Regions from separate parts of the Fictibacillus iocasae genome, predicted to be linked through region 2. Evidence: riboswitches for the same ligand, from Rfam matches in the RefSeq annotation. Region 2 holds a riboswitch; each other region holds the start of a gene.
What was found. A riboswitch is a leader RNA that binds a small molecule or an ion and turns the genes downstream of it on or off. The one in region 2 is predicted to bind S-adenosylmethionine.

Region 1 (9,838 bases), on a different contig from region 2:
ACCGCAAGTACATGACGATGGACGTGGTGCTGAGCGAGAATCCTTATTCACAGGACGCGCTGGCGAAGGTCGATGATATTGAAGCAGCAGTCGAGCGCGCAACAAAGGGCACGAATCTGGAGAACGCCGACTACGCGATCAGCGGAGTAACGAGCATCTACTCTGATCTGAACGAAATTTCGGCATCCGATTATGCGCGGACGGTCGTGCTCATGCTGCTCGGTATCGGAATTATTTTAATGATTATGCTGCGTTCGTTCATCATGCCACTTTACATTATCGCATCGCTCATCCTGACGTATTACACAGCGATGGCAATCACTGAAACGATTTTCGTGAACATCATGGGCTATTCGGGCATCAACTGGGCGGTGCCGTTCTTCGCCTTCGTCATTCTCGTGGCGCTCGGAGTCGATTACAGCATCTTCCTGATGGACCGGTTTAACGAGTACAAAGAACTGAGTGTACAGCAGGCGATGCTTGAGGCAATGCGGAACATGGGTACGGTGATCATCTCGGCGGTCGTCATCCTCGGCGGAACGTTCGCCGCGATGTACCCGTCAGGCGTGCTGTCACTGCTTCAAATCGCAACGATTATCCTAAGCGGACTGCTGCTTTACGCCTTCATCATATTGCCGCTGTTCATGCCGGTCATGGTGAAGACGTTCGGCCAAGCGAATTGGTGGCCGTTTATTGGCGAGAGAAAAGAATAATGATGTAAAAAGCAGTCTAGCTCGTTTCTTGAGCTGGGCTGCTTTTCTTTTGGTAGAGGAATTGAATGGTCAATTGTGTAATTATACTTTTATAGGTTCGAAATGTATAGGAGGTCATCGTGTTGCCACAAAGAAAACCCAATAAAAACTTACGGCTATTAAATTAGAGAGTTCTATAACGTAATTTGCTTCAAATAGTCAATTTACAATTTATGTCAGGATAAATAGAAAGCGGCGAATTAAAAATTGATTTGTGTGTTAGAAAGGTGTGAGCTTTAAATGAAAATTCTTATCGGTCAACCTAAGAAAGAAGAAAATTTGGAACAACTAAGTTTTGAATTAAAAACTAATTCCTCAGTAGATCTAATCATATATCCAGAGGGTTATTGCCAAAAAACGGATTTGGAAAAAGTGAGTTATTTAGCTGAAAAATTTAAAACAGCAATTGTAATGGGTTACAAGGATAATCAAAATTTAGACAGAGCTCTTATAATCAACAATAATGGTAAAGTGATTCTGGATAGAGCAAAAACACCTGAAATAAAGACATTGTATACTCCGTCTACAACCCAAGATAATGGGATTCAATACGGATATCTTCTTTGCAGAGAAGTTTTTCTAGGGCTGGAAGGTCTAAAGAACGAAAACTCTATAAATATCATTTTTAACCCAATTGGAGTAGGGATGTTTAGTGAAGAACAATATTCAGACTGGTCTGGTGAAGCGAAACAAATCAGCATTCAACAGAAATCAATAGTTATAGGCACGAGTCACGCAGATGGTTCTTATAGAAACTGTGGTTTTTCTATTCCTATTGCTTTTTGCTTTGATGAAACTGGAGAGGTGATACTGCTCTCTAAAAATGATACGCGTACTCGTATACTGGACACCGTTACAAAAACAGTTGAAGTAATAGATTCTATCGTTAAATCACATTAACTAATTTAAATCAGATTTTAAAAAAAGCGTAAATGGATTATGCCTTTTTCTATCTCATTAGCAACAAAATTTTTGAAAAAACGGCCTTTTAAAAAGATGACGGTCATCTAAAAAGAAGGGGATGGAAGAATGGTTGAAAACAAAGAAACGCCTGAACAAAAACGCGAAAGACTGCGTCAAGAAGAGAGCAAACGTAATCCGACGGGAAATATGAACGATGCGTTGAACCGGGCGCAAGCGGGAAATCTTACTGATGCAGCAGGCGGTTTGGGCTGGAGTGGGTTTGGTCTCCTCATCCTTATAATTGTCATCAGCTTTGTTATTGGATCCTACTATTTCGAGTGAAAAGACCTGTTATGAGGGTCTTTTTTTTACGTAGTACAAAAAAATACAACTTTTTGTAAACTTTTGTATAAGTAAGGCGATACATAAAAGGTAACGTTAATTGAGTAGCTGAAATGAGGTATGGGAATGAGTCTGAATAAAAATAAATTGATGCTAGTGCTGTCATCAGTCGGAATGATCCTAGCGATTTTGATACAAATGATTACGAGGATTTGGCCGATGACATGGACAGACGGACAGCTGGAAAGCTACTCTGTGATCTTGTATACGGCTTTAGCGATACCGCTGATCATGCTGGCTGTTGCATGGAGGATGTACCATCACAGCCATCATCATCCCGTTTTGCCTGTTCTGATCACGATTATCCTCACATTCATCAGCAACGCGATGATTGTGAGTGGTGAAGGAGATGTAGTGTTTCACTTTTCCATTTTTCTTGTTGTGGCATTAATGAGTTTTTATGATGACATCAAGCTCATTTTAGTCATGACGGTTATTTTTGCGCTCTTTCACTTGATGGCGATGTTTTTTTATACAGCGCTTTATTTTGGAACTCATCATTACAATTGGTATATGTTCGTTCTCCACGCCGTTTATCTCGTGCTGACATCCAGCGGAATCTCGTGGCAGATTCATACGAAAAAACAGTATACGAATCAGCTGCAAGAAGAGAATGAATATCGTGCAGAAGCGCTGCATTCAGCGATCCACCATATACAAAATACGTCTTCTAAGCTTGTGGAGCATGTTCAGATGCTGACACAAAATGCGAAGGAATCCAGTGGTGCCATTAAGGATGTGGTCCACTCGATCCATCAGATTGCGGCAGGATCAGATGAGCAGCTGGAACGGTCAAAGCAAAGTGAGGAAGATGTTCAGCACTTAAATGGTGGTGTGTCATCTGTGATGGCGCGGACGGCCAGGGCTCTGGAATCGTCATCATCGGCTAATAGGCTGGTCGAGCAAGGAAACCGTTCCATGGTCAAAACGAAGCAGCAGATCGAACATATCCATCATCATTTCCAACATGTGTCCCAAACGGTCTATCACCTTGAAAACGAATCCAATCAGATTGGGAAAATCTTGTCTGTAATTTCAGAAATAGCGGGACAGACGAACCTTTTGGCACTAAATGCAGCCATAGAAGCAGCTAGAGCGGGAGAGTCTGGAAAAGGGTTTGCGGTTGTGGCCGATGAAGTCCGTAAGCTTGCCGCCCAGTCGAATGCAGCCGCTGGCGACATCTCCCATTTAATCGAATCCATTCAGCGTGAGATCACAGTGGCAGGAGGCACGATGAGAGATGGAGTAACGGTTGCAGAGAAGGGCTTAGAGCTGGTCGGTGAGACGGAATCGATTTTTGCGGAAATCTTAAACGTATCGAATAAGGTGGCACTGGAGGTAAGGGACATCTCCGCGATTTGTGCACAGCTGGAGGAGAATACAGAACACCTGACCGATTCACTTCAGATTATGGCTGTAACGTCAAAAGAGCATAATGAGACGAGCCGGGAAATTCTCGTTAACTCCCAACAGCAGATGGCCGCTACGCTCCAGCTGAGCGATGTGACCACACAGCTGCAACAGCTTTCCAGTAACATGAATGATCTGGTGATGAACTTAAGTGAAAATAAATAGAAAGCTAGCGGGTGTGTATCCGCTAGCTTTTCTTTACACTTTGAGCAAGTATAACTTTTACGCCTTTAACGAGATATGGGAAAAACGGCGGAAATCAAACAGACCCATGTCGGTGAGCTTGATTTCCGGAATGACGGGAAGTGTCAGGAACGACAATGTTAAAAATGGATCGAAATCGCCATCGAATCCGAGCTCGTTCAGCTTGGACTTCAGGTGTAGAATCTCATCGTTCACCTGCTCGAAGCTGCGGTCTGACATCAAACCGGAGATGGGAAGCGGAACAGAGGCGAGCACTTCACCGTCCTTTACAATGACATATCCGCCTTTCATGTTCTGTATCTCGGCAGACGCTGTCATCATGTCACGGTCGTTCGTTCCGGCGACGACGAGGTTATGAGAATCGTGCGCGACGGTAGAAGCAATTGCGCCGTCTTGCAGCCGCAATCCTTTTACGATGCCGAGCCCGATGTTGCCCGTCTTATTATGCCGTTCGATCACGGCGATTTTAAGAAGATCGTCTGTTGCAGAAGGAAAATGCTCTCCAACCGCAGCCGTTACTTTTTTCGTGACGAGCTTATTTGGTATCACCTCGATCACGTTTGCATGGTCGCCTTTTTTCAGCCCGATAACAAAGTGCTCTACTGAGAGCGGAGCAATATGGATCGAGTCGGTGAGTGCTTTTGGCGGAGCTTGTTGATTGAGCTCCGGACCACAGTAGCTGCCGTCTTTAGCGACCAGTTTTCCTTCCGCATAGACGCTTGCAATCGCGACATTTTCCAAATCGTCCAGCACCAGAAAGTCAGCTTTATACCCTGGTGCGATGGCGCCTTTATCGTTCAAACGATAGCATTTCGCCGCGTTCAATGAACATAGCTGAATCGCTTGGATTGAATCCATGCCTTGCTTGATAGCGAGCCGAACATTGTGGTCAACACTTCCTTCTGCGACGAGATCATCAAGGTGCTTATCATCGGTACAAAACATGAATCGGCTGGCGTTGGCAGACGTCACAGCTGGCAGCAATGCAGCCAGATCCTTCGCCACTGACCCTTCACGGATAAGGACGTACAACCCGCGGGTGATGCGGTCGCGCGCTTCCTCGGCCGTCGTGCATTCGTGATCGGTTGAGATGCCGGAAGATGCATACACGTTGATGCCATCTGCATCGAGACCCGCCCCGTGGCCGTCGATGATGGCTTTGTGATTAGCGGCAGATAAAAGCTTATCGAGCATCTCTTTTTTGCCGTGGAGCACAGCCGGATAGTCCATCACTTCAGCCAGCCCGGGTACACGGTTGTGTTTGTAAAAAGGGTGAAGGCGATCGGCTTCAAGCACCGCGCCCGCATTTTCGAACGGTGTAGATGGCACGCATGACGGCAGCATGACCCGCACGTCCAGCGGCAGGTTTTCCGATTGCTGCAGCATGTAAGAGATGCCCTTCGTACCCGACACGTTGGCAATCTCATGCGGGTCGGTGATGACAGTCGTCACGCCGTGCGCGAGCAAAACCTTGCTGAACTCTACTGGCGTAACCATCGACGACTCAATGTGCACGTGTGCATCAATAAAAGCCGGACTCACATAACGGCCGGCCGCGTCCACGATCTCGTCCGCCTCGTCGTAAAAACCGATGCCAGCGATGTATCCGTCGATGATGGCTATATCGGCTTCGATAATTTCCAGGTTAAAGACGTCGATAACTTTGCCGTTCTTTATGATCAAGTCCGCCGGGATGCGCTTGGCGGCGGCATCAATCCGGCGTTTTAATGTGATTTCGTCCATGAGCAGCTCCTTTTATATTCAGTAGTATAAGTGTGGCACTTTTTTGCGGTGCTGAAACGTGTGAGATTTGGTCGCTGCTGCAAAGAAAAGGCTGCGGCTGCAAATAATTGTGTCGAAAAATAAATAAAATGTGGCGCTGCAAATAAATTTTCGGATCTGCAAATAAATGGTTTGAACTTGCAAATAATTATCGCAGATTCGCAAACAAATGTCGCGAATCTGCAAATAAATTATGACTTCGGCAGTGAGAGCTTATATTTTCGGTTCTTTTTTGCACCGGACGAGGGCAGTGACAGCTGCTTTAACAACCGACTTGCTGTAAAAACGGATTCCATACGAGCAAAATCCCTAAAATGAGAGTTGCTGATCTCGTCACCGACGAGCAGCACATAATCTTTTAGAGCAGTGAGGTGAGCGTCCCGCGAAAAGGCGAGACAAAAGGGGCATCGCCACCCGGAATTCACTTTGAACATCGGGTCTCTGACGGACGGGCAGTCGGCATTTGGACAGAATACGCCTAATATCAAGTCGCTCAGCTTCAATTCGTACCAATGCATGAGATCGGGATTGTATGGTGTGCTGCGCTTTATCAACGATTTGGCGATTTGTTTGATGAGCTTAGCAGATAACACTTCATCTGTATGAGCAGATTCAAATTCAGCCGTCCGATTGGGGAGGTTTAACCGTGATGTCACGTTCTGATAGACGAAATGGTGGTTGGACGTAGCGTCATACCGGGTGTCGGAGTTGCTGATGACCACTTGAGTGATCACGGGGACGAACGGAAATTTTTGCTGTTTGAGCCACTTTTCAAGCTGGATGCGCTGTCTTTGGACCTGCAGCAGAGGATCACTGTAGCTCCGTTCCAGCCCATTTTTATTGTGAATGATGTGCCGCGTGTGCTGATCAAACAGGATAGAGCCGGACATGTTCTTCGCTTCTAAAATGAGCAGATACGATGGTGAGAGCAGAAGGCAGTCAATTTGAAAAAAATCGCCATTCTCATTTTCTAGCCTGAGGTCTTCAAGCACAGAATAATGGTTTTGCTTGAGAAATTGAAAATCATAATGCAGCGCCTGCTCACCGCGATACCCCGCCAAGCTTCGCGCAAGATCTTCTTCAATGTCCGCCCGCTTTTTGTGCATAGCCGGAAGCCTCCTCAACAATGCCTCAAGCTTTAAAATTTTGAGCGGGATATCCCTCTTTTTTAGAATGGTGACCAATGGATCCACCTCCCTTTTGGAAGTCATCATGACATAATTAGCGGGTGCAGCCAAATGAGTAAAATGGTGTTCTCAGCGGGGATTTGGTTGTAGATGGGGATGGCCGCTTAGAGCAAGTCTCGTTTTGGACTTGCAGAGGTGCTGTTTTTTGAGAAAATGATAGATTTTGGAGGGTGCAAATAACGAGGGTGTGCTGCAAACAAACATGTCGAAGAATAAATAAAATTTCGCCGTGCAAATAAATTTTCATACCTGCAAATAAGAGGCGCAGATTTGCAAAGAAATAAGCCGGATTCGCAAATAAACTCCTCAAATTCGCAAACAAATGCTAGCCAGCCGATCAGCAACTAGAAAAAATAGTGTTGACAACGACCTGCACTCGGCATTATGATTGTAAACAATTAAATATTGAGAATATTTACTCTTATCCAGAGTGGTGGAGGGACTGGCCCTATGAAACCCGGCAACCAAACTTACATGTTGTAAGTTCAGGTGCTAAATCCTGCAGAACACTTATGTGTTTTGAAAGATGAGAGAGGTCCGGTTCCGTATATGATGCCTCTCTGAAACTTTCAGAGAGGCTTTTTGATGTTTACAAAACAAGAGGAGGAAATTGAAAGATGAAAAAATGGGGACTTTTTTTACTAGTGTTGGTGTTTGCGTTGACGGGGTGTGCGAGCGGATCGGCGGATAAAGGCGAGGCGCTGCCGGAGGATAAGCTGCTGATCGGTGTGACGGCTGGACCGCACGAGCAGATTTTTGAAAAGGTAAAAGAGGTAGCGGAGAAGGACGGCCTGGAGATTGAACTGAAGGTATTTAACGAGTACGTGATGCCGAACGTGGCGCTGTCGGAAAAGGAACTGGACGCGAACAGCTTCCAGACAGAGCCGTACTTGGATACGTTCAAGAAAGACCGCAAGCTTGATATTGTAGAAGTTTTCGATACGGTGACGTTCCCGCTCGGCATCTACTCAAACAAGATTAAGAGCATTGATGACATCAAGGAAGGCGACAAGCTTGGCATTCAGAACGATCCGATCAACTTGGCACGAGCGCTAAATCTTTATGAAAAAGCAGGACTGATCAAGCTAAAGAAAGGCGCTGGCATGGAAGCGACGCAAAAAGATATTGTGGAGAACAAGAAAAACGTCAAGTTTGTGGAGCTAGAAGCGTCACAGATTCCAAGACAGCTGGATGAACTGACAGCGGCAACGATCAACACCAACTTCGCGATCGAGCACGGACTGAAGCCGAAGAAAGACTCTCTGTTCATTGAAGGAGACGATTCGCCGCACGTGAACTTAGTCGCTGTGCGCGGTGAGAACAAGAACGATAAGGTGTTGAAGAAGCTTGAGAAAGCGTACCGCTCGAAAGAAGTGAAGGACTTTATTGAAAATGAATTCGACGGCGCCGTTCTGCCGTCTTGGTAAAAGGGGGGAGGAGCGTATGATTCAGCTGCAGAACGTGTCCAAAACGTTTGTGACGAAAAAAGGGAGTGTGGAGGCGCTGAAAAACGTCTCCCTCGACGTGAAAAAGGGTGAGATATACGGCGTGATCGGGTACAGCGGAGCAGGTAAGAGCACGCTCATCCGCTGTGTGAATTTGCTTGAAAAGCCGTCAGAAGGAACAGTGTCGGTAAACGGCACCGAGCTCACGAAGCTTCCTTCTAACAAGCTAAGTGAATCGCGCAAAAAAATCGGCATGATTTTTCAAGGATTCAACCTGCTGAAAACAGCGACCGTTTATGAAAACATCTCCATTCCACTGCGCCTTTCCGGGCTGCCGAAAGCGGAAATTGACCACCGTGTGAAAAAATACTTGTCGATCGTCGGCATTGAGGGAAAAGCGGATTCGTACCCTTCTCAGCTGTCTGGCGGCCAGAAACAGCGTGTGGCGATCGCACGGGCACTCGCACATGAGCCGGAAATTTTATTAAGTGATGAAGCGACAAGTGCACTCGATCCAGATACAACCGAGGCGATTCTCGATCTGCTGCTCAAAATTAACAAAGAGTTTGGCATCACCATTTTATTGATCACGCACGAGATGAAAGTGATTCAGAAAATATGCGATCGTGTTGCGGTGATGGAAAACGGTGAGGTGGTGGAGAGCGGTACGGTGCTTGATGTGTTCACAGCGCCGCAGCATGACACAACAAAGCGCTTCGTGAACAGCATCTTCCATCATCAGCTGCCAGAGGCGCTGCTCTCCAAACTAAAAGAAACCGGTTCAATCGTCAGTTTGTCGTTCGTTGATACAACGCCTGGCGAGCCGACTCTCGCGCTCGTGAGTAAAAAGTTCAACGTGTTTCCGAACATTCTCTCAGGCACGATTACACAGCTGAAGGATGTGCCTTTTGGACGATTAATCGTTCATTTGCAAGGTGATGACCATGAAATAAGCCGGGCCATAGAATTTTTGCAGCAGCAAAATGTTTTGGTGGAAGGAGTGAATCGGAATGACGTCAAAAATAAGCGAATTTCTTGATTTATGGGGCGACCAAATCATAGAAGCGATACTGCAGACGCTCCAGATGACGTCGATTGCGCTTCTCATCTCCATCGTAATCGGTTTGCCGCTCGCGGCGTTCCTTGTATTGACGCGACAGGGCGCGCGCCTCGAGAACAAGTATGTGTACTCGTTTCTGAACACGCTCATCAACGTGATCCGGTCCGTGCCGTTCATCATTCTTTTATTCTTCATCCTGCCGTTTACGAAGTTCATTGTCGGCACGTCGATCGGGGTAAAAGGTGTCATTGTCCCGCTCGTCGTCTATACGGCGCCGTATATTGCGCGCTTAATGGAATCAGCGCTTCTTGAAGTAGACCGCGGTGTGCTCGAGGCTTACGAGGCGATGGGCATTCCGACGAAAAAGATCATCTGGAATGTGCTTGTGCGCGAATCGCGCCCGGCGATCGTTCTCGGATTGACGATCGCAACAATCGGACTGATCGGGGCGACCGCAATGGCAGGCCTTGTCGGCGCAGGCGGACTTGGTGACCTCGCTTACCGGTTCGGCCACCTGCGCTATCAGGCAGACGTCATGTACGTGACCGTGTTCCTACTGGTCGTGCTCGTGCAAGGTCTGCAGACGGCGGGGAACGTGCTGGCATCGAGATTGAGGAAGGATTAAGGTATGGCGGTTAGTGAAAAAATGCTTCCATTTTCTTATTCTAACCTTGAAAAAGAAGCTGAACTGGC
Region 2 (9,838 bases):
CTTTCTGGAAAAAATGAGCACAAACGCCCGCAAGTATGCTCTGTCTCAGTCGTGGTCTACCATTTTAGGCGGACTGCTGATACAATACGAAGAAGTCCTTTTTGAGAAACGAAAAAGCTATACCGCATAAGGAGGGTGAAGCGTATGAAAGCAGGGATAATTGGTGCAGGTTATGTTGGGCTCGTGACGGCTGCTTGTTTTGCATCAAGAGGATTGGACATCATGGTCCACGACACCTCAAAAGAAAAAATTGCCACATTAAATGCTGGAGGCTTGCCGATCTTTGAACCCGGCCTTGAAAAACTCCTTACTGGACATACCATCTCTTTCACCAATTGTGTGAAAGAGCTCGTAGAAACATGCCGATATATTTTCCTATGCGTCGGAACACCTCAAGGAGCAGATGGCGAAGCGGATTTAAGCTATTTACAGAGCGCGGTAGAAGCGATTTGTCATTATACAGAAGCAGACAAGTACATTATTATTAAGAGCACCGTCCCTCCAGGCACAGCTCGAAGAATGGAAGAGCTCTCCCGATCACTGAACAAAAACTGTAAGCTGACCTTCATCAGCAATCCTGAATTTCTGCGTCAAGGAAGTGCGGTCCATGACTTTCTATATCCAGACCGGATCATCGTCGGATCAGATAAGCCACTATCGGGTGAAGAAGTGCTTTCTCTTTATGAAAAGTGGGATTGCCCAAAACTGCTGATGAGCCGAGAAAGTGCAGAACTGGCCAAATATGCAGCCAACTCGTTCCTTGCCATGAAAATCTCCTACAGTAACATGATCGCCTCTCTTGCTGACCGGGCAGGTGCATCCATCGATGACATTCAGGCTGCCATCGGATCGGACAGCCGTATCGGAAAAGACTTCTTAAAAGCAGGCGCAGGCTTCGGCGGCTCGTGCTTTCCTAAAGATCTGAATGCCATGCTTCACATCGGGAGAAAGCATGGAACGGAACTGCCGCTCATTGAAAACACCCTTGCCCTTAACGAAAATCAGCCAGCAGCCGTTGTTAGCAAAATAAAAGCAGCATTGAAAGAATTAACAGATAAACGAATAGCTATTCTAGGGCTTTCTTTTAAGCCGATGACTGATGATGTGCGCTGTTCTCCTGCGGTCTCTGTCGCTGAACACCTTCTGAATGAAGGGGCTAAAGTGATTCTTTACGACCCGCTCGTCCGGCATAATCCTGTTCATCGTGCGGCAAAAGGAGCGAGTTTGAAAGAAAGTTTAAAGCAATCCGACGCAGCCGTCATCATGACAGATTGGCCGGAATTCAGACAGCTTCTGCAGCCTGACATGTTAAATACACTTAAAAGAAAAATCATTATAGACGGACGCAATATGTTTAGGATCGAAGAAATTGAAATGCTCAGCAAAGAAGTATCTATGTATTATGCCTCAATCGGAAGACCCTTGCATGACTCACTGACTGCTAAAAGTGTGTGAAAGCCAATGGGTGGATCTCCGCTCCAGGGTTGTGCCTGTAACGGAGATCCACCACTTCTTAGAATTCTAACAAGAAGGATGAGAGCCAGTTCACCTTGCATTCACGCCGAGTGAATTTTTTGGAAGGAATTAAACAGGTCACACCTCCCCTCCCGACGGCTTTTGCGCCATTTTTCTGATTTGAAATATCTTAAAATTTACCGCGTGTGTTTTTATTCCGATCGTAAACATACGCGCCGCTTTTAACAGCTTGCGCGCCAATTTTAAAGCATCATGACTATAAAAAAAGCCACGTGATTTAAAAAATCGCGTGGCTTTTTCATATGAGTATTAAGCGTTCGCTTGTTCTTTAAGCGCTGCTGCTTTGTCTGTCTGCTCCCAAGGAAGCTCGATGTCTGTACGTCCGAAGTGGCCGTAGGCAGCTGTCTGCTTGTAGATCGGGCGGCGAAGGTCTAGCATCTTGATGATGCCTGCAGGACGAAGGTCAAAGTTGTTGCGTACAAGCTCAACCAAAACTTCTTCATCCACTTTGCCTGTTTCAAATGTGTTAACAGCGATAGATACTGGCTGAGCCACGCCGATCGCGTAAGCTAGCTGAACTTCAACTTTGTCAGCAAGGCCTGATGCGACGATGTTCTTCGCAACATAACGTGCCGCGTATGCCGCAGAACGGTCAACCTTTGTTGCATCCTTACCAGAGAATGCACCGCCGCCATGGCGAGCGTATCCGCCGTAAGTGTCAACGATGATCTTGCGGCCAGTCAAGCCTGCATCACCTTGAGGTCCGCCGATTACGAAGCGGCCAGTTGGGTTGATGAAGTATTTTGTGTTCTCGTCGATCAATTCAGCTGGAACCACTGGCTTGATTACTTTTTCTTTAACATCCGCTTGAATTTCTTCAAGTGTGTTTTCAGGGTGGTGCTGTGTAGAGATAACGATCGTGTCGATGCGCACTGGCTTGTCGTTCTCATCGTATTCAACCGTTACCTGCGTTTTCCCATCAGGACGAAGGTATGGAATCTCTTCGCTCTTGCGCACTTCTGTCAAACGGCGTGAAAGCTTGTGAGCAAGTGAGATCGGAAGCGGCATAAGCTCAGGTGTTTCGTTGCAAGCATATCCGAACATGAGACCTTGGTCGCCTGCTCCGATCGCTTCGATTTCCTCATCCGTCATGGAACCTTCACGCGCTTCAAGTGCCTGGTCAACACCCATCGCGATGTCAGCAGACTGCTCGTCGATAGAAGTCAGAACAGCACATGTTTCAGAGTCAAATCCGTATTTCGCACGGTCGTAACCGATTTCTTTCACCGTTTCACGGACAACTTTAGGAATATCAACATACGTAGACGTTGTAATTTCACCTGCAACAAGAACAAGTCCTGTTGTTACAGACGTTTCACACGCAACACGCGCATTAGGATCATGAGTTAAAATCTCATCAAGAATAGCATCTGAGATCTGGTCACAAATTTTATCCGGATGTCCTTCTGTAACAGACTCGGATGTGAATAAACGGCGGCTTACTTTTTTAGACACTTGAGGTCCTCCCTTAAATTGAAAAAGATAGATACGGTACTTTATTCCTCTATATAACTAACATATATATTCCGCTGACTGATTTAGGGCATAAAAAAAACCTTTCCCTGTTTAAGAAGCGAGGGAAAAGGATTCCATTCCATGCCTTCACCTCTTATTCTCAAGGTATTCACCTTGCAGGTTAGCACCTTCTCACTCAGAAGTTCTGAGTGCAGGTTGCTGGGTTTCATAGGGCCTGTCCCTCCACCTACTCGGAATAAGAGTAGCCGTTCGGAGATTATAATAGCGCAGTTGACCACTAGTGTCAACAGCTGCGATCTGGTAAATTCAGTCGCGTTCCTTTCTATAGCAGGCTCTTCAAAACAGAGCGGTCTTTCCTTTTAGGTGTTTCTTTCAATTAACAGAACCTTTTAATAATAACTTGCCTATTTTAAGAACTTTTTACGATAAAAACGATAAAATAGTATACATTATTTAAATCAATGTGTTATACTAATTAAGATAAAAACTTAGGATAAAGGATGGTATCGCCTTATATGAATACTGTAGAATCCACGAATTCTTTGAATGAATTGGTAAACAGCCCGCAAACACATATGAACCTGCCAGTACCTGTTCTTGTAGAAAAAGCTTTGCTCCGTAAAGAAGGATTATTAACTTCCACAGGAGCGCTTCGTGCGACTACCGGGAAATATACAGGCCGTTCTCCAGAAGATAAATTCATTGTGGAAGAAACATCCAGCAAAGCAAAGATCGATTGGGGAAAAACGAACAAACCTTTTTCTTCCGAAAAATTTGAAAGCCTTTACAAAAAGGTGCTCGCTTATCTTGGAAATAAGGAAGAGCTCTTCCTTTTCAGAGGCTACGCTGGTGCAGACCATGCTTACCGCCTTCCTATCCAGGTAATTAACGAGTACGCATGGCATAACTTATTCGCGCACCAGATGTTCGTAAGACCGAACAACTTGGAAGAAGCAAAAGCCATCGATCCGGGCTTTACGGTCATTTCGGCTCCTGGATTCTTTGCAAATCCAGCTGAAGATGGCACAAACTCTGAAACTTTCATCATTATATCATTTGAGAAGCGGATTATCCTAATTGGCGGTACAGAATATGCCGGAGAAATAAAAAAATCCGTGTTTTCTGTCATGAACTACCTTCTTCCGGAAGAAGGCATCCTTTCTATGCACTGTTCAGCAAACGTCGGGACTGAAGGCGATGTTGCCCTTTTCTTCGGCCTTTCAGGGACAGGTAAAACAACACTCTCAGCAGATCCTAACCGCCGTCTGATCGGTGACGATGAGCACGGCTGGGCGAATACTGGCGTGTTTAACATCGAAGGCGGATGCTATGCAAAATGTATCAACTTGTCCAAAGAAAAAGAGCCGCAAATCTGGAACGCCATCCGATATGGCAGTGTTTTAGAAAACGTGGTTGTGGACAGCGATACACGCTTGAGCGATTACGACGACTCTTCACTGACAGAAAATACACGGGCGGCTTACCCTGTTGACGCGATTCCTAATGTCATGATTCCTGGAGTAGCCGGCCATCCCAACACGATTATCTTTTTAACAGCAGACGCGTTTGGTGTTCTTCCCCCAATCAGCAAACTGACAAAAGAGCAGGCCATGTATCATTTCCTTTCTGGATACACGAGCAAGCTTGCTGGAACAGAGCGAGGCGTCACGTCTCCTCAGGCGACGTTCTCCACATGTTTCGGAGCTCCGTTCTTGCCGATGGAAGCAACGGTTTATGCCGAGATGCTCGGGAATAAGATCGATCAGCATGAAGTGAACGTATACTTAGTGAACACAGGCTGGAGCGGCGGAGAGTATGGCGTCGGCAGCCGGATGAACTTGGCTTATACACGCGCGATGGTGCAGGCGGCGCTGATTGGTGAGCTTCAAACGGTCGAAACAGTGGTGGATCCAATTTTCGGCCTTCACATTCCGGTCCACTGCCCTGGTGTTCCTGACCAAGTGCTTCAGCCTTCCAAGACATGGGCGGACCAAGCAGAATATGAAAAGAAAGCAAAAGAGCTCGCCGCAAAATTCAAAGCCAATTTTGAAAAGTTTTCAAACGTATCACAAGCCATCAAAAATGCAGGACCAATCGCATAAGAGCCAAAACAAGCTGCCGGAGTTTCCGGCAGCTTGTTTTAATCATTTTACAAAAGCATCTATTTCTTATTCCAATGTGCAGGATGCTTCAGCTGCTCTGGAAGTTTCGTAGATGCGTCTCCTTTTGCTGCATTAACCTGCGCTTGGGTAAGAAATAGGCTTCCTGTCAAGTCTGCTCCTCTAATGTCAGCATCACGCAAATCTGCCTCAATCAAGTCACAGAACCTCAGATCTGCGTTTCTTAGATTAGCGGCAATGAAGTATGCCCCCCGTAGATCCGTGCCTTTAAATTGGCGTGCTTAAGATTGGCACCCATCAAATCAGCATGCCTGCCCACCTTGTGCTTTCTTTTCCCGACTTGACTGCTTTTTATCCGATAAGGAGACCTTACCTTTTCGCTCGTCTTTAGAAGCCCTTCATTGACATTTATCCGGAGTAAATGGACATCCTGCTGCAGCAATTCTTCCGCACTGAGCATCGTCATTCGTTCTATAGTTTGATAGTGGCTCTCGAGCTCTTTGTATAGCGACGAAGCTTCAGGTCTCGTCAGCGATTCTGCCAAATACCAGAGCATCTCGTGAAGCTGGTGCATGACAGGCAGCACACGGAACATAAGCTGTGCCGTTTCCTTGTTAAGGCGCCAGTCGTGTCCCGAAAACGTCTGCTGCGATACCTTCTGTCCGGCACCAAAACAGTCAAAGACCGAACAGCCTTTGTAGCCGCTCGTTCTAAGATGGCTGTGAATCGAACAGCTGTTATCACCAAGAAGATTGCGGCAAGGCTCACCTCCATTCTTATTAACGGGAAAATCAGCAGACGCCGCAAAGGGCAGTGCCACACAGCAAAGGCCAAAACAGTTTTCACAGTCCGGTCTTAAATCATCCGCTAATGAAAAATCTCGATTAGTATCCAGAGTAGTCACCATAGAAATACCTCTTTTTCCATTTTAAGTTAAGGATATCAAAGAATTTCATTTTTTCGTTAATTTACCAATAAAAGGTTGTTAACGACATCAATGTCATTTATAATAATGACATTGATGTCGATTTTATTTTACTGAAGGAGGGAACATGTATGAGCAGCACCAAGCCGTTATTGTCACTTGCGCCTTACCGTTATTTAATTTCTGCACAGCTCATTTCCAATCTTGGAGACTGGCTGTCCATCATGGCAATTTTCACAATGGCCGGGCTTAAATGGAACGCTACACCGCTCGAGATGTCTCTTATTCTGTTGTCACTCGCTGTCCCGATGACCGTTCTCGGACCGGTTGCGGGAGTATTAGCAGACCGCACAGAACGGAAAGTGCTGATGATCGGATCAGATCTTGCCAGGGTTTTCGTCATGTTATTATTCATTTCCGCTTCAGAAGTTTGGCATGTTTATATTCTGATGTTCTTACTCGGTGTTTTCTCGGCGCTTTTTAATCCCGCTAAAAACGGGAAGCTGAAGGAAATCGTACCTGATGAACATATGCAGCAAGCTAACTCAATCAGCTCAATCATTGAGAACGGAACAAAGATCGTAGGTCCTGCTGCAGGCGGCGCGCTCATGACGTTCATAGGCACTGATGTGATTTACATGATCGATGCCGCAACTTTCTTGCTGTCAGCACTGCTGCTTATGAAGCTTCCTGTACGAAAACATAGCAGGAAGCAGATTGATAAAGATAAAGTGAAGACGGCATTCTGGAGCGAGCTGTCAGAGAGCCTGACGTTTATAAAAGGTGTTCCCTTCATCTTTTACGGGCTGTTTTTAACGTTTGTCGCGATGTTCGTGATCCAACTTGCCGATTCTCAGTTTGTCACGCTTTTTCGCGAATTAAAAGAAGTGTCGCCCAGTCTTCTTGGCGCAGTGATGACTTCCTCAGGAGCAGGCTTTCTTGTTTCCGGGCTTCTTTTAAGCAAGCTTGAAATAAAAAAGCCAGCGGCCGCCATGGCTGCGGGCATCATCGTCTTGGGCGCGGGGTTTGGTCTTGTCGGATACCTGACCTACCTGCAGGCACCTTCCCCTTATTTCTGGGCATCGGCGGTTGTGTTTGCCACAACATTCGGAGCAGGCTTCATGTTTATCCCGTTTCAGACAGGCGTTCAGCAAAAAACACCTGTAGAGATGAGCGGCCGTGTGTTTGGCACGGTTGGAAGCGTGACGATGTTTGCAGCGATCATTGGTCCGCTCGCAAGCGGCATCATCGGCAACATGACAGGTGTTCTTCCACTCTTTTTGACTTCAGGTTTTGGCCTCGTCTTCATTGGTATGGTAGCATTAATATTAAGACGGCATTTGGAAAAGGATGAAGAACATGGCACCGAAAGTATCCGAAGAGCACAAGGAACAACGACGACTTAGCATTTTAGACGCGGCAAAAGAGATTTTTACTGTGAAAGGATATAACGCTTTTGTCATGCAGGACGTAATTGAGGCGACAGGTATGAGCAGAGGCGGCGTCTATCAATATTTTTCAAATAAAGAGGAGCTATTTCTGGCTGTTCTGGAACTGTCACAAGAACGTTCAAAAAAAGAGATTAACGACATCATCGAAAGTTCCAAGCCAATATGGGAAGAATTGAAGGAGATGGCAGAAGAGTTCAACGATATACAAGAAGGCGATTACAGCTTTGGAGCAGCTCAAATAGAATTTAATCTGGCAGATCGTCATTTGCCTCACAAGCAAGAATTTATGAAAAAAAGGATGAAATGGGCGATGACTCTCTACACAGACCTGTTTAACGAAGGAGTCAGCCGCGGTGAGTTCTCTCCTAAAGTGCCTCTTGAGCACATCGCCAGTTATCACATTACCTTTTTAGATGGATTAAGTATCGAAAGAATCTTCCTGAAAGCACAAGAGCTCTCCATTAATGAACAGATTACGTTGTTTCTCTCTCACTTAAAGACGATGTTAGGTGTAAAGGAAGCTTAATAAAAATAACTAAGGAGCCCATTAAAAACGGAGCTCCTTTATTTATTATGACTCTTCATCCACTCACATAGCGCACGTGTGATTTTCCGGTTCTCAAGCGGCGGGAACGCATGGTGAAACTGCGGGTATATCCATGCTTCGTGAGGTTTGTCGAGTTCAGTCAAGCACCTCTTCAGTGTGAGTGTATGCTCGACAGATACATTGTCGTCCCGCATCCCATGAATCATAAGCAATGGAACGTTCAACTTCTCACAATCATAGACTGGGGATCTCCATCTATACCTTTCCTGAAATTTTTCTGGCGTCCCGCCGATGACCCGCTTCATCATCCGCCTCATGTCTTCTCTTTCTTCATACGTTAACGCCATATCGGTCACCCCGCCCCACGTTACGGCAGATTTTATTTCGGGGTATTTTATCGCTGTGAACAGCGCCATCGGTCCGCCTCTCGAAAAGCCGAACACATGCATGTCCTCTGAATCGACGTTCGGCAATTGCTTCAGCAGCTCTAAAGCTGAAAACGCATCTTCACGGTCATCACCAGCAAAATCCTCGTTTCCCTCGCCACCTTCATTTCCACGGTAATAAGGCGCCATAACAGCAAATCCTTGAGAAGCAAACTGGACGATTCGAGGAATGCGCACCATCCCGACTTTCTTAATGCCGCCTCTTAAATAGATCAGTCCGGGAAATGGGCCGCTGCCGTTCGGCAATGCGAGTAAGCCTTTCACCTTCAGTCCGCTGCTCATGTAGGTCACTCTGTACAACCTTATACGAGGATTGGGCGAGGGAAAACGCTGCTTCTCGATTATCGTGCCGTTTTTCATGGAACCCTCCTTAGAAGTAGGCAAACACACATTTCAATCTTGTTACATAATGTATCGCATAAGGCTGTTATCAGCTTACCTTTATGTACGAGGAGGATCTGTATGAAGCGGAATAGGTTGAAAAAATGGTTCGTGTTCCTCAGCATCGCCGCGATGTTCTCATCCTTGCTGCTCGGCTGCAACAATGACAGTGATTCGCTCAAGAAAGTGCGCGTGGCTGAGGTAACACGGTCTATCTTTTATGCTCCCCAATATGTAGCGATTGAAAAAGGCTTTTTTAAAGAAGAAGGCCTTGATGTTGAGCTTACCACGACTTGGGGTGGAGATAAAACGATGACGGCTCTTCTTTCCGGTGGAGCGGACGTCGCACTTGTCGGATCGGAAACTTCGATTTATGTATACGCCCAAGGCACGAAGGATCCCGTCATCAACTTCGCTCAGCTTACACAAACAGACGGCACCTTTCTTGTAGCAAGAAAGAAGCCGGAATTCTTCTCTTGGGACCAGCTGAAAGGCTCGACATTCCTCGGCCAGCGCAAAGGAGGAATGCCGCAGATGGCTGGAGAGTTCGGCTTAAAGAAGCATGGCATTGATCCGGCAACTGATTTAACGATGATCCAGAACATTGATTTTGCCAATATCGCGAACGCGTTTGCATCTGGCACGGGTGATTACGTCCAGCTGTTTGAACCCACAGCATCTCTCTTTGAACAGAAAGGCATCGGCTATGTGGTCGCATCATTTGGTGCGGAATCAGGTAAAATTCCTTATACCACATTTATGAGCAAGGAAAGCTATTTAAATGAAAACAAAGAAACGATGGAAAAGTTTACGAGAGCGATTTATAAAGCCCAGCTTTGGGTCGAGAACCATTCTGCAGAAGAAACGGCTAAAGTGATCGCGCCCTATTTTGAGGATACCCCGGTTGAGCTGATCGAAACCGTAGTAGACCGGTATAAGAGCCAGCACAGCTATGC
Region 3 (9,838 bases), on a different contig from region 2:
TGATGTTGTAGCTGAAGGTGTTGAAACGGCGGAGCAGATGGCTTTGTTAAAACAGTTTGGGTGTCAGCACATACAAGGATATTATATAAGCAAACCCGTCGATCGTGAGGCAGCAAGAAAGTTGCTTCAAAAAAGATGAGGCTAGTCAAAAAAAACGGACAAGAAGCATATCGCTCTTGCCCGTTTTATTTATTGTCGGTCCTCGATGGCCGCTTGTGTTTCTTTTAAGTGCTTCATATATTCCTTCGCCCGGTGAAGACTCTTCTTCTCTTCTTCAGTAGTACCATCTCCTGCCTTATGAAGCATGTCCTCCGCAGTAAGCATCATATTTTTAGCATTCTGATAGGCAGATGAGGAAGAATTGGCTTGTGCTTCTATTATTGCAGCATCTGCCTGGCGCACCGACAATAGTGCTTCATGAATCATGTTCTCATTCACGTGAACCGCTCCTTTTTACGTCAGTTTTTGCACATGAGAGGGCAATTATGCACGGTTCTTATTGAACAAAAATCAGAATAAACTTAGACATGCATCTGGATTGTCCACTTTTGAACGGGAGGTTATTTATGCTTGTCTTCTTCAAATACATTTTGCTCGGAATATCTTTGGCTGCCCCGATCGGCCCTGTGAACGCTGCACAGATGGACAGAGGAATTAAACATGGTTTCTTCAACGCCTGGATGATTGGACTTGGTGCGACATTTGCGGACGGGCTGTATATGCTGCTTGTGTACCTAGGGCTTGTACAATATATTAATACGCCGTTTATCAAAGCGTTTCTTTGGTTATTTGGGTGCTTTATTCTTTTATATACAGGAATTGAAAGTTTGAACATGAAGCAAAATGATATGAAAAAGCAGACATCCTACACGGAAAAAGGAGGAAGGAGCTTCACTGCTGGCTTTCTCATGTCACTTACGAACCCTCTCACCATTTTGTTTTGGATCGGCATATACGGCTCTATTCTTGCTGAAACGGCTTCACGCTATAGCATGGAAAAGCTGCTTCTTTACAGCGGAGCCATTTTCATCGGAATATTGTTTTGGGATTTCACGATGGCGGTCGTGTCCAGCAGCTTCCGTAAATTTCTTGACGATAGAATATTGGTCGCAATCTCGAGAATATCCGGGTTATGTCTGGTTGCTTTTGGTCTTTACTTTGGTTATGAAGCGTATTTATTTCTTTTTTAGGAAACCGAACTCTCGTTTTTCCAAACACGTTTCATTTTTAACAACACGAGCACAATGACACATAAAAAGCCTAAGCTGACAAAAAATCCTGTGCGGCTTGTTTTCTCCAAGCACGTGCCGCTGATTGCTGCGAAAATGAGCAAAAACCCGGCGATGTTTTTTCCTTTTTCAAAAAGTGTTAATTCAATCAATTTATAAGAAGACAAAAGGATAAATGCCCAGTTATAAAGAAGCATCAGACCAGCACCGGTTGTTAAATATTCATATACCTTGCCGGGCATGGCCAAAGATAGAATGATCGAGAAGCTGATTCCGCCTATGGTAACGAGAAGTGACGGCCAAGGTATGTTCTTGATTTTCTTTCCTTTTTCAAAAATTTCGGGAGCGTTTCCTCCTTCTGCTAACGTGACAAGCAGGGAAGTAACAGCAAATAATGAAGCAGTCATCGTTGAGAAACCAGCAATAAGCAATGCTCCGTTAAAAATATGAGGAAAAAAAGGAAGATCAAAGTTTTGCAGCGCCAATACAAAAGGGCTTTCTTTGTCATTGAACACCGTCCAAGAAACCATTGTAACAGCAAGGCCGATCGAAACGGTGTAAATGATAGCCAGAACAAGGAGCATGATGCGACCGGCTTTGAGAGAATCCTCTTTATCTTTTAGCTTAATCGCCATAAGTCCCATAATTTCAATGCCTCCAAAAGCATAAAAGGCAAACAGCAAGGAACTCCACCAGCCAGAAAACCCATTGACAAAAAAGTCAGGAACCGAACTTGGAATTTTGGGTTTGAATCCATCTCCGTGGAGAACACCGGAGAAGGCGAGGATGGCGATGATGATGAACATAAAAATGGCTGCAACCTTGATAATGGCCAATATGTTTTCAACCCGTTCAAATCCTTTTGTGCCAATCACTATGACAGCAAGCCCGCACAGTGCGTAACCTGCAGCGAATATCCAAAGCGGAACGTGCGGAAACCAAAATTGAGAAAAGATGGATAGTGCCGTTAATTGGCTGCCGACAATCAGTGTTTCTGATGTCCAATAAACCCATCCGCAGCTGAATCCTGCCCAACGGCCGTACGCTTTTTCAGAGTATGCACAAAACGAGCCCTTTTGCGGATCGGCAGAAGACATTTTTGCAAGCGCGCTGTAAACAATATATGTACATACTGCTGCTAGCAGATACGACAAAAGTACAGAAGGGCCGGTCGTTTTAATCGCGATGCCAGATCCTAAAAAATAGCCCGTTCCAATAATGCAGCCTACCCCAATGAGAGAGAGCTGCCACCATTTTAATTCGCCTTTCGGTGCAGTTGTGCTGCAGCCGCCTTTCTTCATTACAATCCCACCTTTCCCATTCTTCTATAGGATTGAATAGTGAGAGGGAAGATATTCAGCCAGTTATTTACTTTTACAGAAAATGAGAAAAAGCATCCGTTTGGATGCTTTTCTGTATTAAACCTTATTGAGTAACAGAGAAGTGTTGAAGTGTACTTTTATATCGAAAAACTGTTTATAGAAATCTAAGAAGTGGTTAATCTCCGTTACAGGCGCATGCTTATCCAGAGGGGTGAGCCCTTCCGTCGCAAGCGCCTTTGGAAGGTCTCACCTCCTCACTCCCACTCGCAGGATAAGGAAGGCGGCGCAGCAAGACATCAAACGCAAGAAAATGTGAGTTTCACTTTCGAGGAGTCGGCGCATTTCACTGCGATCAACTTATCAATGAAGGATTCAAAGTTGATTAAGATATTACGGTTAGTCGTACCTGCTTTTGTAATCATCTTAAATTAAATAGAAACCAAAATACGCTAATTCTTTTTGGCGTAGTACATGAACGCGAGGGCGCCGATTAGGATGGATCCTTTGACGATGTCTTGAGCATAGTAAGGGACGTTCAGCATAGTGAGTCCGTTTAAGAGGACTCCGATGAGCACGGCGCCGAAGAAGGTGCCGATGACGTTTGGTTTGTTGGCTCCAAAGACAGAGAAGCCGATAAATGCGGCTGCTACACCATCCATTAAAAGCGGAGCGCCTGCTGATACTTGTCCAGTTCCGATTCTTGATGCAAGCACGATGCCTGCAAGCGAAGCGAATAAGGAGGAAAGCAGGTAAGCATACATTTTATACCGATTGACAGGCACGCCAGAGAGGCGGGCTGCCTCGAAGTTTCCGCCTGTCACGTAAAGAAGGCGGCCAGGGCGTGTATAATTCAAGAAAATATGAACGATCACGACGGCAGCGATCATGATGATGACCGGCATGGGAATAGACAGTACCTCACCTTGACCGATGAACAAAAAGGATGGAAGAAAAACACCAGGTGCTGTTCCGCCATCAGCAAGCGGCATGTTGTTGTAAATGGAAAATCCTTTTGTAAACGTTAAATGCAGCCCATTGACGATATACATAACAGCAAGAGTAGCAAGCATATCAGGCAGCCTGACTTTTACGGCCAAGAATGAATTGAGCAAACCAACACAAAGTCCGACAGCTATCGGAACAAGGATAGCGATGAGTGTTTCCTGTCTGTAAAGGACGAGAACTGCAGCACTTGTGACGGTCGCAAGGCTTGCTGTTGAACCGACAGACAGATCAAAACCTCCTACGATGAGAGAGATGGTAACGCCGATCGCAAGCAGTGTAATGATAGAAATGCTTCGCAAAATATCGGCGAAGTTTTTATAAGAAAGAAACTGGTCGTTTAAAATGCTGAAGACGATAACCGTCAGCACGATAACGATAAGCGTACCGTATTTGAATAAAAACGGATAAAGTTTACTTGCCAGGTGCTGGCGGTTTAGTGCGGGTTGCTGCTGATCATGAAGTATGGGCTGTGACATGTTGACCTCCTGTTGCGGCATGCATGATATGCTCGTATGTCGCTTCTTCTCTTGAAAATTGGGCAGTGATTTCACCGTTATACATGACGAGGATCTTGTCGGCAACGGCAAACAGCTCATTCAATTCACTCGTAAAATACAAAATGCCCTTTCCCTGAGAAGCCAGCGTTTGAATGAGAGAAAAAACATCTTCTTTTGCGCGGATGTCGATTCCTTTCGTTGGTTCATCAAAAATAAAAATATCCCCTCCGTGCATCAGCCACTTTCCGATCGCCGCTTTTTGCTGATTTCCTCCGCTTAAAAGGCCGGCAGTCACAGCTGGGCTTTCCGCTTTAATTCCGAGTTTTTGAATCCACTCTGCAGCCGCGTTATCAATAGTAGAAGAAGAGAGAAAACCTTTTGACGTATATTTTGCCAGAGATGGCAGCGCAAGATTGTCACTGAGTGAAAAGGAAGTGAGAATACCTTCTTTTCTTCTTTCTTCAGGAATGAATGCCAATCCGTTTAATACCGCATCTTGAGGAGAAGACCATGTTTTGTCCTTTCCTCTAATCGTCAGCGGACTAGGCGATAGATCTGCACCGAATAACGCTCTTGCCGTTTCCGTTTTTCCAGCACCGACAAGGCCTGCGATGCCGATCACCTCACCTTCTTGAAGCGTAAAGGAAATAGTCTTGCCTGATTTCGGGATATAGAATGATCGGGCATCTAGCAGAACGTTTTTTGTACGGTGTGAAGTGAATTCTTTTTCTTTTTCTAACAGCGAGCCGATCATGTGATGCACGATTTCATCAGCAGTTGTCTGTTTCGTCTCAGCTGAAAACACATCGAGTCCGTCTTTTAATACGGTGACTCTGTCTGTTGTGCTGAAAATTTCAGGAAGGCGATGTGAGATAAAAACAAAGCCTATCCCTTTCTTTTTCAGGTTTTGTATAACCGAAAACAGCCTCTCCGTTTCCTTTTCACTAAGTGCTGCTGTCGGTTCATCAAGGATGATAAATGTGGCATTTTTTGATAAAGCACGTGCAAGCAGGATAAGCTGCTTCTCAGCGATGGTGCAATCTGATAAAAGCTTATCCTCACTTATGTTGAGCCCGACAAGTGCAAGGTTTTCTCTAGCTTTTTTTCGGGTACTTTTCCAGTTTATAAAGGAAGGACCTGATAACAGGTCCTCCATCGTCACGTTCTCGGTTACGCTTAAAGAGGGGATAAGAGCGGTATCTGGTTCTTGTACAACCATTTCAATACCATGTTTCATCGCCTCCCGGGGCGATGAGATAGAAACTTCCTGTCCGTTGATCGTGATATATCCGCTGTCTTTTGAATAGTCGCCAGAGAGAATTTTCATTAAAGTACTTTTTCCTGCACCGTTTGCACCTAATAAAGCGTGAATTTCACCTGCATGAAGTGAGAAGCTGACACCCTTTAACACCGTCTGGCGGCCGAACGACTTGCGGATATCTTTTAATATCAGTGCGTTCATTTTTTCTGTTCCTTGCTCAATGTTTCCATCCAAGCGGAAATAGCGGCGTCTGACTTGCCCCAGCCCTCAACGTACTTGCCGATATCGTTCATGCTCACTTTTTGTTCAGGAAGAGCGCTCTTTTGCACAAGATGAGGCTGAACACTGTATATTTGCGGTGTTTCCTCACCGGCAACCTTTTGATATAAGAAACGAACTTGCAGTTTGGCTACATCAGCAGGGTCTGTTGCAGCAGTAGCTGTCCACGGACTGTTCTTTTCTTGAATAAGCTGAAGATCTTCATCGCTCAAATCGATGCCGTATACTTTGATCTCATCTCTGCCGGCCTGTTTAATCGCCCTGGCAGCTCCTTTTGCGAATTCATCCCACGGTGCAAACACAGCATCGATGTCGCCTTTGTTCGGGTATTTCTGAAGCAGCGCTTCCATCTGGGATTGTGTATCAAGAGCTGTATTTTGGCTGGCATTTCCGAAGCGTGCGACTTCCTTTATGTTCGGATAGCGCTTTTTGAACGCTTCATAGATGACGTTTCGGCGTTCCATCGGTGTGAATCCGCCGACCCATACATACACGATTTCACCTTTTCCGTTTAAGTCTTGTGCGAGGGTGCGCAGCGAGTTCCACGCAAGACTGTAATCGTCCTGGTCGATCACGGTTACACCAGGAATGTTCAAGTCGCTGTCAAAAGCGACGACCGGAATTCCAGCTTCGACGGCTTTTTTGACGCTTGGCGCGAGTGCATCGGCACGTCCGTGGTCAAGCAGGATGCCGTCAACTTTTTGACTGACCGCATTTTCCACATAAGACGCCATTTTGGATAAATCATTATCCGCATTATAAATCTGGACATCCCCGCCAAATTCGTTTACTTGTTCTTTTAAGCCTTGCGCATATTGAGAGGAGAACGTTCCGATCGATAGCTGAACGATCGCAGCGATCTTCAGAGGTTTTTTAACAGCATCAGGTATTTCTTTTGACGTTTCTGATCCTGCAGCAGCGTTTGCCGGCTGTGATGGTTTTTCTTGTTTATTCTGTGTAGCTGGCGGTTTGCTTACCGCATCTTGTTCACTTGAACAGCCGGCAAGAAGAAGGCTGAAGGCAAGCAGTGCTGATGCTGCGGGTTTCCATTGTTTCATGATGATTGATCCTCCTGAAATAGCTTAGGCAGCTTATTTTTATAATCTCCTGTTACAATGCCTTTTTCGGTGACGATTGCTGAAATGTATTGAGCGGGTGTAACGTCAAACGCAGGATTAAATACTTTAATCCCTTCAGGTGCGATTCGTTTGCCAGCTAAATGTGTGACTTCCTTTGCAGGACGTTCCTCGATCGGGATGTCATCGCCTGACTTTGTTTCGAGGTCGACCGTTGATAGAGGAGAGGCAACGTAAAAGGGGATGCCAAGCGCTTTTGCCTGAAGTGCCAGCCCGAATGTTCCAATCTTATTTGCTGTATCACCGTTAGCGGCGACACGGTCGCAGCCGACGATCACAGCAGCGATGTTTTTTGTTTTCAGAGTGTGAGCAGCCATGTTATCGGTGATAAGGGTCACATCGATTCCATTTGCTTGAAGCTCCCAGGCTGTCAATCTGGAGCCTTGCAGCACCGGGCGCGTCTCGTTTGCATATACCGAAAGATTCCATCCTTTTTCTTTGGCAATATAAAAGGGAGCAAGTGCTGTTCCATAACGGGCGGTCGCTATGCCTCCTGCATTGCAGATCGTCATGAGCGCGTCGCCGTTCTTTAAAAGAGAGAGGGCATGCTCGCCGATTTTGCGGCACGTTTCTTCATCTTCTTTTTGAATTAAAAGAGCTTCTAATTCAATCAGAGACACAGCTTGCGCGACGCTTTCTGCTTTTGCCGCCGCTTCTGTGATACGGCGTATCGCCCAAAACAGATTGACAGCAGTCGGACGGGAAGTGGCAAGATAGTCATGCTGTTTCTGCAAAGCAGCAAGAAACGCAGGCAAATCCTCGCCTTTATACTGCTTAGTCCAAATTACGAGGCCGAATGCAGCGGCGATTCCAATTGCCGGTGCACCACGCACGTTAAGTTTAGAAATCGCATCCCAAACGTGTTCAATTTTTGTAACGTTTAAGTAAACCGTATGTTCGGGAAGCTGCTGCTGGTCCAATATAAGCAAATGGTCGCCTCTGTACCGGACTGATGAAATTTCGGTTTGTGTAAAACTCATGATTTATGCTCCTCTTATGATGGATGTGAATTGCTCGATAGACGAAATGGATTTTCTAGACTTGATCAACGATGTGCCAAGATGCAGCGCTTTCTTTTTGAGGAAGAGCTGTACATCCTCGCACGGGATGCTGTCTAAGTCAGCAACGTGCGCAAGTCCGATTGTACGGCGGATGATCTCACATCCTGCAAACCCAACACTGTCAATGAAGGTTTTTTCCAGAACATTTTGTAACACACCCGGAGTACGAGCGAAAACTTCTTTGCTCTCCTCATGAACAAGTCTTGTAAACTCGTTTTGAAAAACAGTCCATGTCTCTTGAATGACAGTCAATAACGTTTCCTGAGTCTCTTTGCGGTTGAACGGTTCTGAAGAATGGTGATGCTGAGATAAATAATTTAAAGCGATATTGGCAAAAAATTGGCCAAGGTCAAAACCTATCGGACCGTAAAAAGCGAACTCAGGATCAATGACTTTTGTTGATTTTTCCGTGACGAAAATACTGCCTGTGTGAAGGTCTCCGTGAAGCAGCACTTCCGCTTGAGTAAGGAACTGATACTTCAATGTTGCCGCTTCTTTTTTCAGCAGTTCATCATTCCAAATTTTTTCAACATCAGGTTTTAATGCAGAGGAAAACTCGTTTGTGTCGTGATCGAAGAAAGGATCTGTAAAGACGAGATCTTCCGTGATTTTACAGAGCTCTGGATTGCTGAAGTGCTGCACGAGCTTTTTCTTCTCGAACGGATGCAAATAAAAATCACTTGTATAAAAAGCTGTTCTTGCCGTGAACTGTCCAATGTGAGCTGCTAGTTTGCTGAAAGCAGTGCCTTCTATCAAGCTCTTTCTTAAAATAGAGTGATCTGACAAATCTTCCATTATCGTGACAGCGAGAGTGCTGTCACTGTAGAGTACTTTTGGTACTAGATCTGGAACATATTTTGCCGCAAGGATGAGTGCTTCGCTTTCGATTCTCGCTCTATCCAATGTCAGCGGCCAGCTTTCACCAACCACTTTCGCGTAAGGCAGAGCTTGCTTCACAATAATAGATTCAGTGCTGCTTTGAACCCGAAAGACGAGGTTCAAGTTGCCATCGCCTATTTCAGAAACAGCAAGATCATGGCCGTCTATTAATTTCAGCTTTCTTACTAAAGCAGCCGCATCTTCGTTAGTCAGCGGCTTATATGTGTTCTCTGTGAGTACTGTCATTGTTATTCCCCCTAAAAACCTTTTGTGATTATTAATGATTCTCGTTAAATTTACAAACATGACCAAAATAAAAGAGCCTCTTTCATAAGAAAGAGGCTCGGAATATTTGTTTCCGTGCCTCTTATCTCGCAAACGGATTGTTTGCTGGAATTAGCACCGTGCCATGCGCAAGCTTTACTTGCGGCCCCATGTGAATGGAGCCCCATTTTACAATGGTATTACGGTCGGTTGCTGGGCTTCATCGGGCCAATTCCCTCCACCTGCTCTTGATAAGAGACGTGCTATTTGATTACTTGTCACACTAGACTGACAATTCATAATTGTTATACTAAAACATGTAATAACAATTTGTCAACAAAAGTTTAATACAAATTTTCTCGTCGGTCTTCAAAAATAGGAATACGAGATCTTACCTCATCTGAGAGAGCAGGATCGATGTCGGCTGACAGCAAGGTTTCGTCATGAGAGCCTGCTTCTGCCACAATTTCACCCCAAGGATCGATAATGAGAGATTGTCCGGCAAACGTATTAGCAGGGTCTTTTCCTATACGGTTGCATGCAACAATGTAGCATTGGTTTTCAATGGCACGCGCCGTCAGCAAAGTGCGCCAGTGTTTGTCACGCTGAATTGGCCATTGAGCGGGAACAAACACAATCTTTGCGCCTTCAAGCACAATTTTTCTAACCCACTCCGGAAACCTTATATCGTAGCAGATCAATCCTGCGCACTGAACATCATCTATTGCAAAATGTGCGGTTTCACTTCCTGCAGTAATAAACTTTTCTTCGTTCATGAGCCGGATTAAATGTGCTTTGCTGTATTGTCCGTTCAAGGTACCATCACGGTCAAACACAAGCATGGTGTTGGAAACTTTCCCGTCTTTTTCATAAGCGATGGAACCTCCAACGATGTGGACGTGATG

Region 1: linked by a shared signal. The riboswitch ahead of ACFQPF_RS09275 (MetQ/NlpA family ABC transporter substrate-binding protein) and the one ahead of metK (methionine adenosyltransferase) in region 2 are both predicted to bind S-adenosylmethionine.
Region 3: linked by a shared signal. The riboswitch ahead of mtnK (S-methyl-5-thioribose kinase) and the one ahead of metK (methionine adenosyltransferase) in region 2 are both predicted to bind S-adenosylmethionine.

The regions. Positions count from the first base shown of each region.
Region 1 is NZ_JBHTCP010000015.1:18,474-28,311, reverse strand. It holds gene ACFQPF_RS09305 (efflux RND transporter permease subunit) at 1-713, shown strand, start outside; gene ACFQPF_RS09300 (carbon-nitrogen hydrolase family protein) at 993-1,652, shown strand; gene ACFQPF_RS09295 (DUF6366 family protein) at 1,782-1,997, shown strand; gene ACFQPF_RS09290 (methyl-accepting chemotaxis protein) at 2,124-3,632, shown strand; gene ade (adenine deaminase) at 3,690-5,414, opposite strand; gene ACFQPF_RS09280 (nuclease-related domain-containing protein) at 5,645-6,559, opposite strand; SAM riboswitch class I at 7,059-7,173, shown strand; gene ACFQPF_RS09275 (MetQ/NlpA family ABC transporter substrate-binding protein) at 7,258-8,067, shown strand; gene ACFQPF_RS09270 (methionine ABC transporter ATP-binding protein) at 8,084-9,124, shown strand; gene ACFQPF_RS09265 (methionine ABC transporter permease) at 9,096-9,770, shown strand; gene ACFQPF_RS09260 (alpha-hydroxy-acid oxidizing protein) at 9,774-9,838, shown strand, end outside.
Region 2 is NZ_JBHTCP010000051.1:58,526-68,363, reverse strand. It holds gene ACFQPF_RS16765 (glycosyltransferase family 4 protein) at 1-130, shown strand, start outside; gene ACFQPF_RS16760 (UDP-glucose dehydrogenase family protein) at 145-1,455, shown strand; gene metK (methionine adenosyltransferase) at 1,786-2,991, opposite strand; SAM riboswitch class I at 3,143-3,254, opposite strand; gene pckA (phosphoenolpyruvate carboxykinase (ATP)) at 3,528-5,114, shown strand; partial or broken gene ACFQPF_RS16745 (pentapeptide repeat-containing protein) at 5,174-6,039, opposite strand; gene ACFQPF_RS16740 (MFS transporter) at 6,189-7,463, shown strand; gene ACFQPF_RS16735 (TetR/AcrR family transcriptional regulator) at 7,417-8,034, shown strand; gene ACFQPF_RS16730 (alpha/beta hydrolase family protein) at 8,073-8,861, opposite strand; gene ACFQPF_RS16725 (ABC transporter substrate-binding protein) at 8,964-9,838, shown strand, end outside.
Region 3 is NZ_JBHTCP010000014.1:69,890-79,727, forward strand. It holds gene ACFQPF_RS08630 (putative bifunctional diguanylate cyclase/phosphodiesterase) at 1-139, shown strand, start outside; gene ACFQPF_RS08635 (hypothetical protein) at 190-438, opposite strand; gene ACFQPF_RS08640 (LysE family transporter) at 567-1,190, shown strand; gene ACFQPF_RS08645 (amino acid permease) at 1,187-2,530, opposite strand; gene ACFQPF_RS08650 (ABC transporter permease) at 3,001-4,032, opposite strand; gene ACFQPF_RS08655 (sugar ABC transporter ATP-binding protein) at 4,010-5,515, opposite strand; gene ACFQPF_RS08660 (sugar ABC transporter substrate-binding protein) at 5,512-6,651, opposite strand; gene mtnA (S-methyl-5-thioribose-1-phosphate isomerase) at 6,648-7,709, opposite strand; gene mtnK (S-methyl-5-thioribose kinase) at 7,713-8,915, opposite strand; SAM riboswitch class I at 9,034-9,191, opposite strand; gene ACFQPF_RS08675 (carbon-nitrogen family hydrolase) at 9,278-9,838, opposite strand, start outside.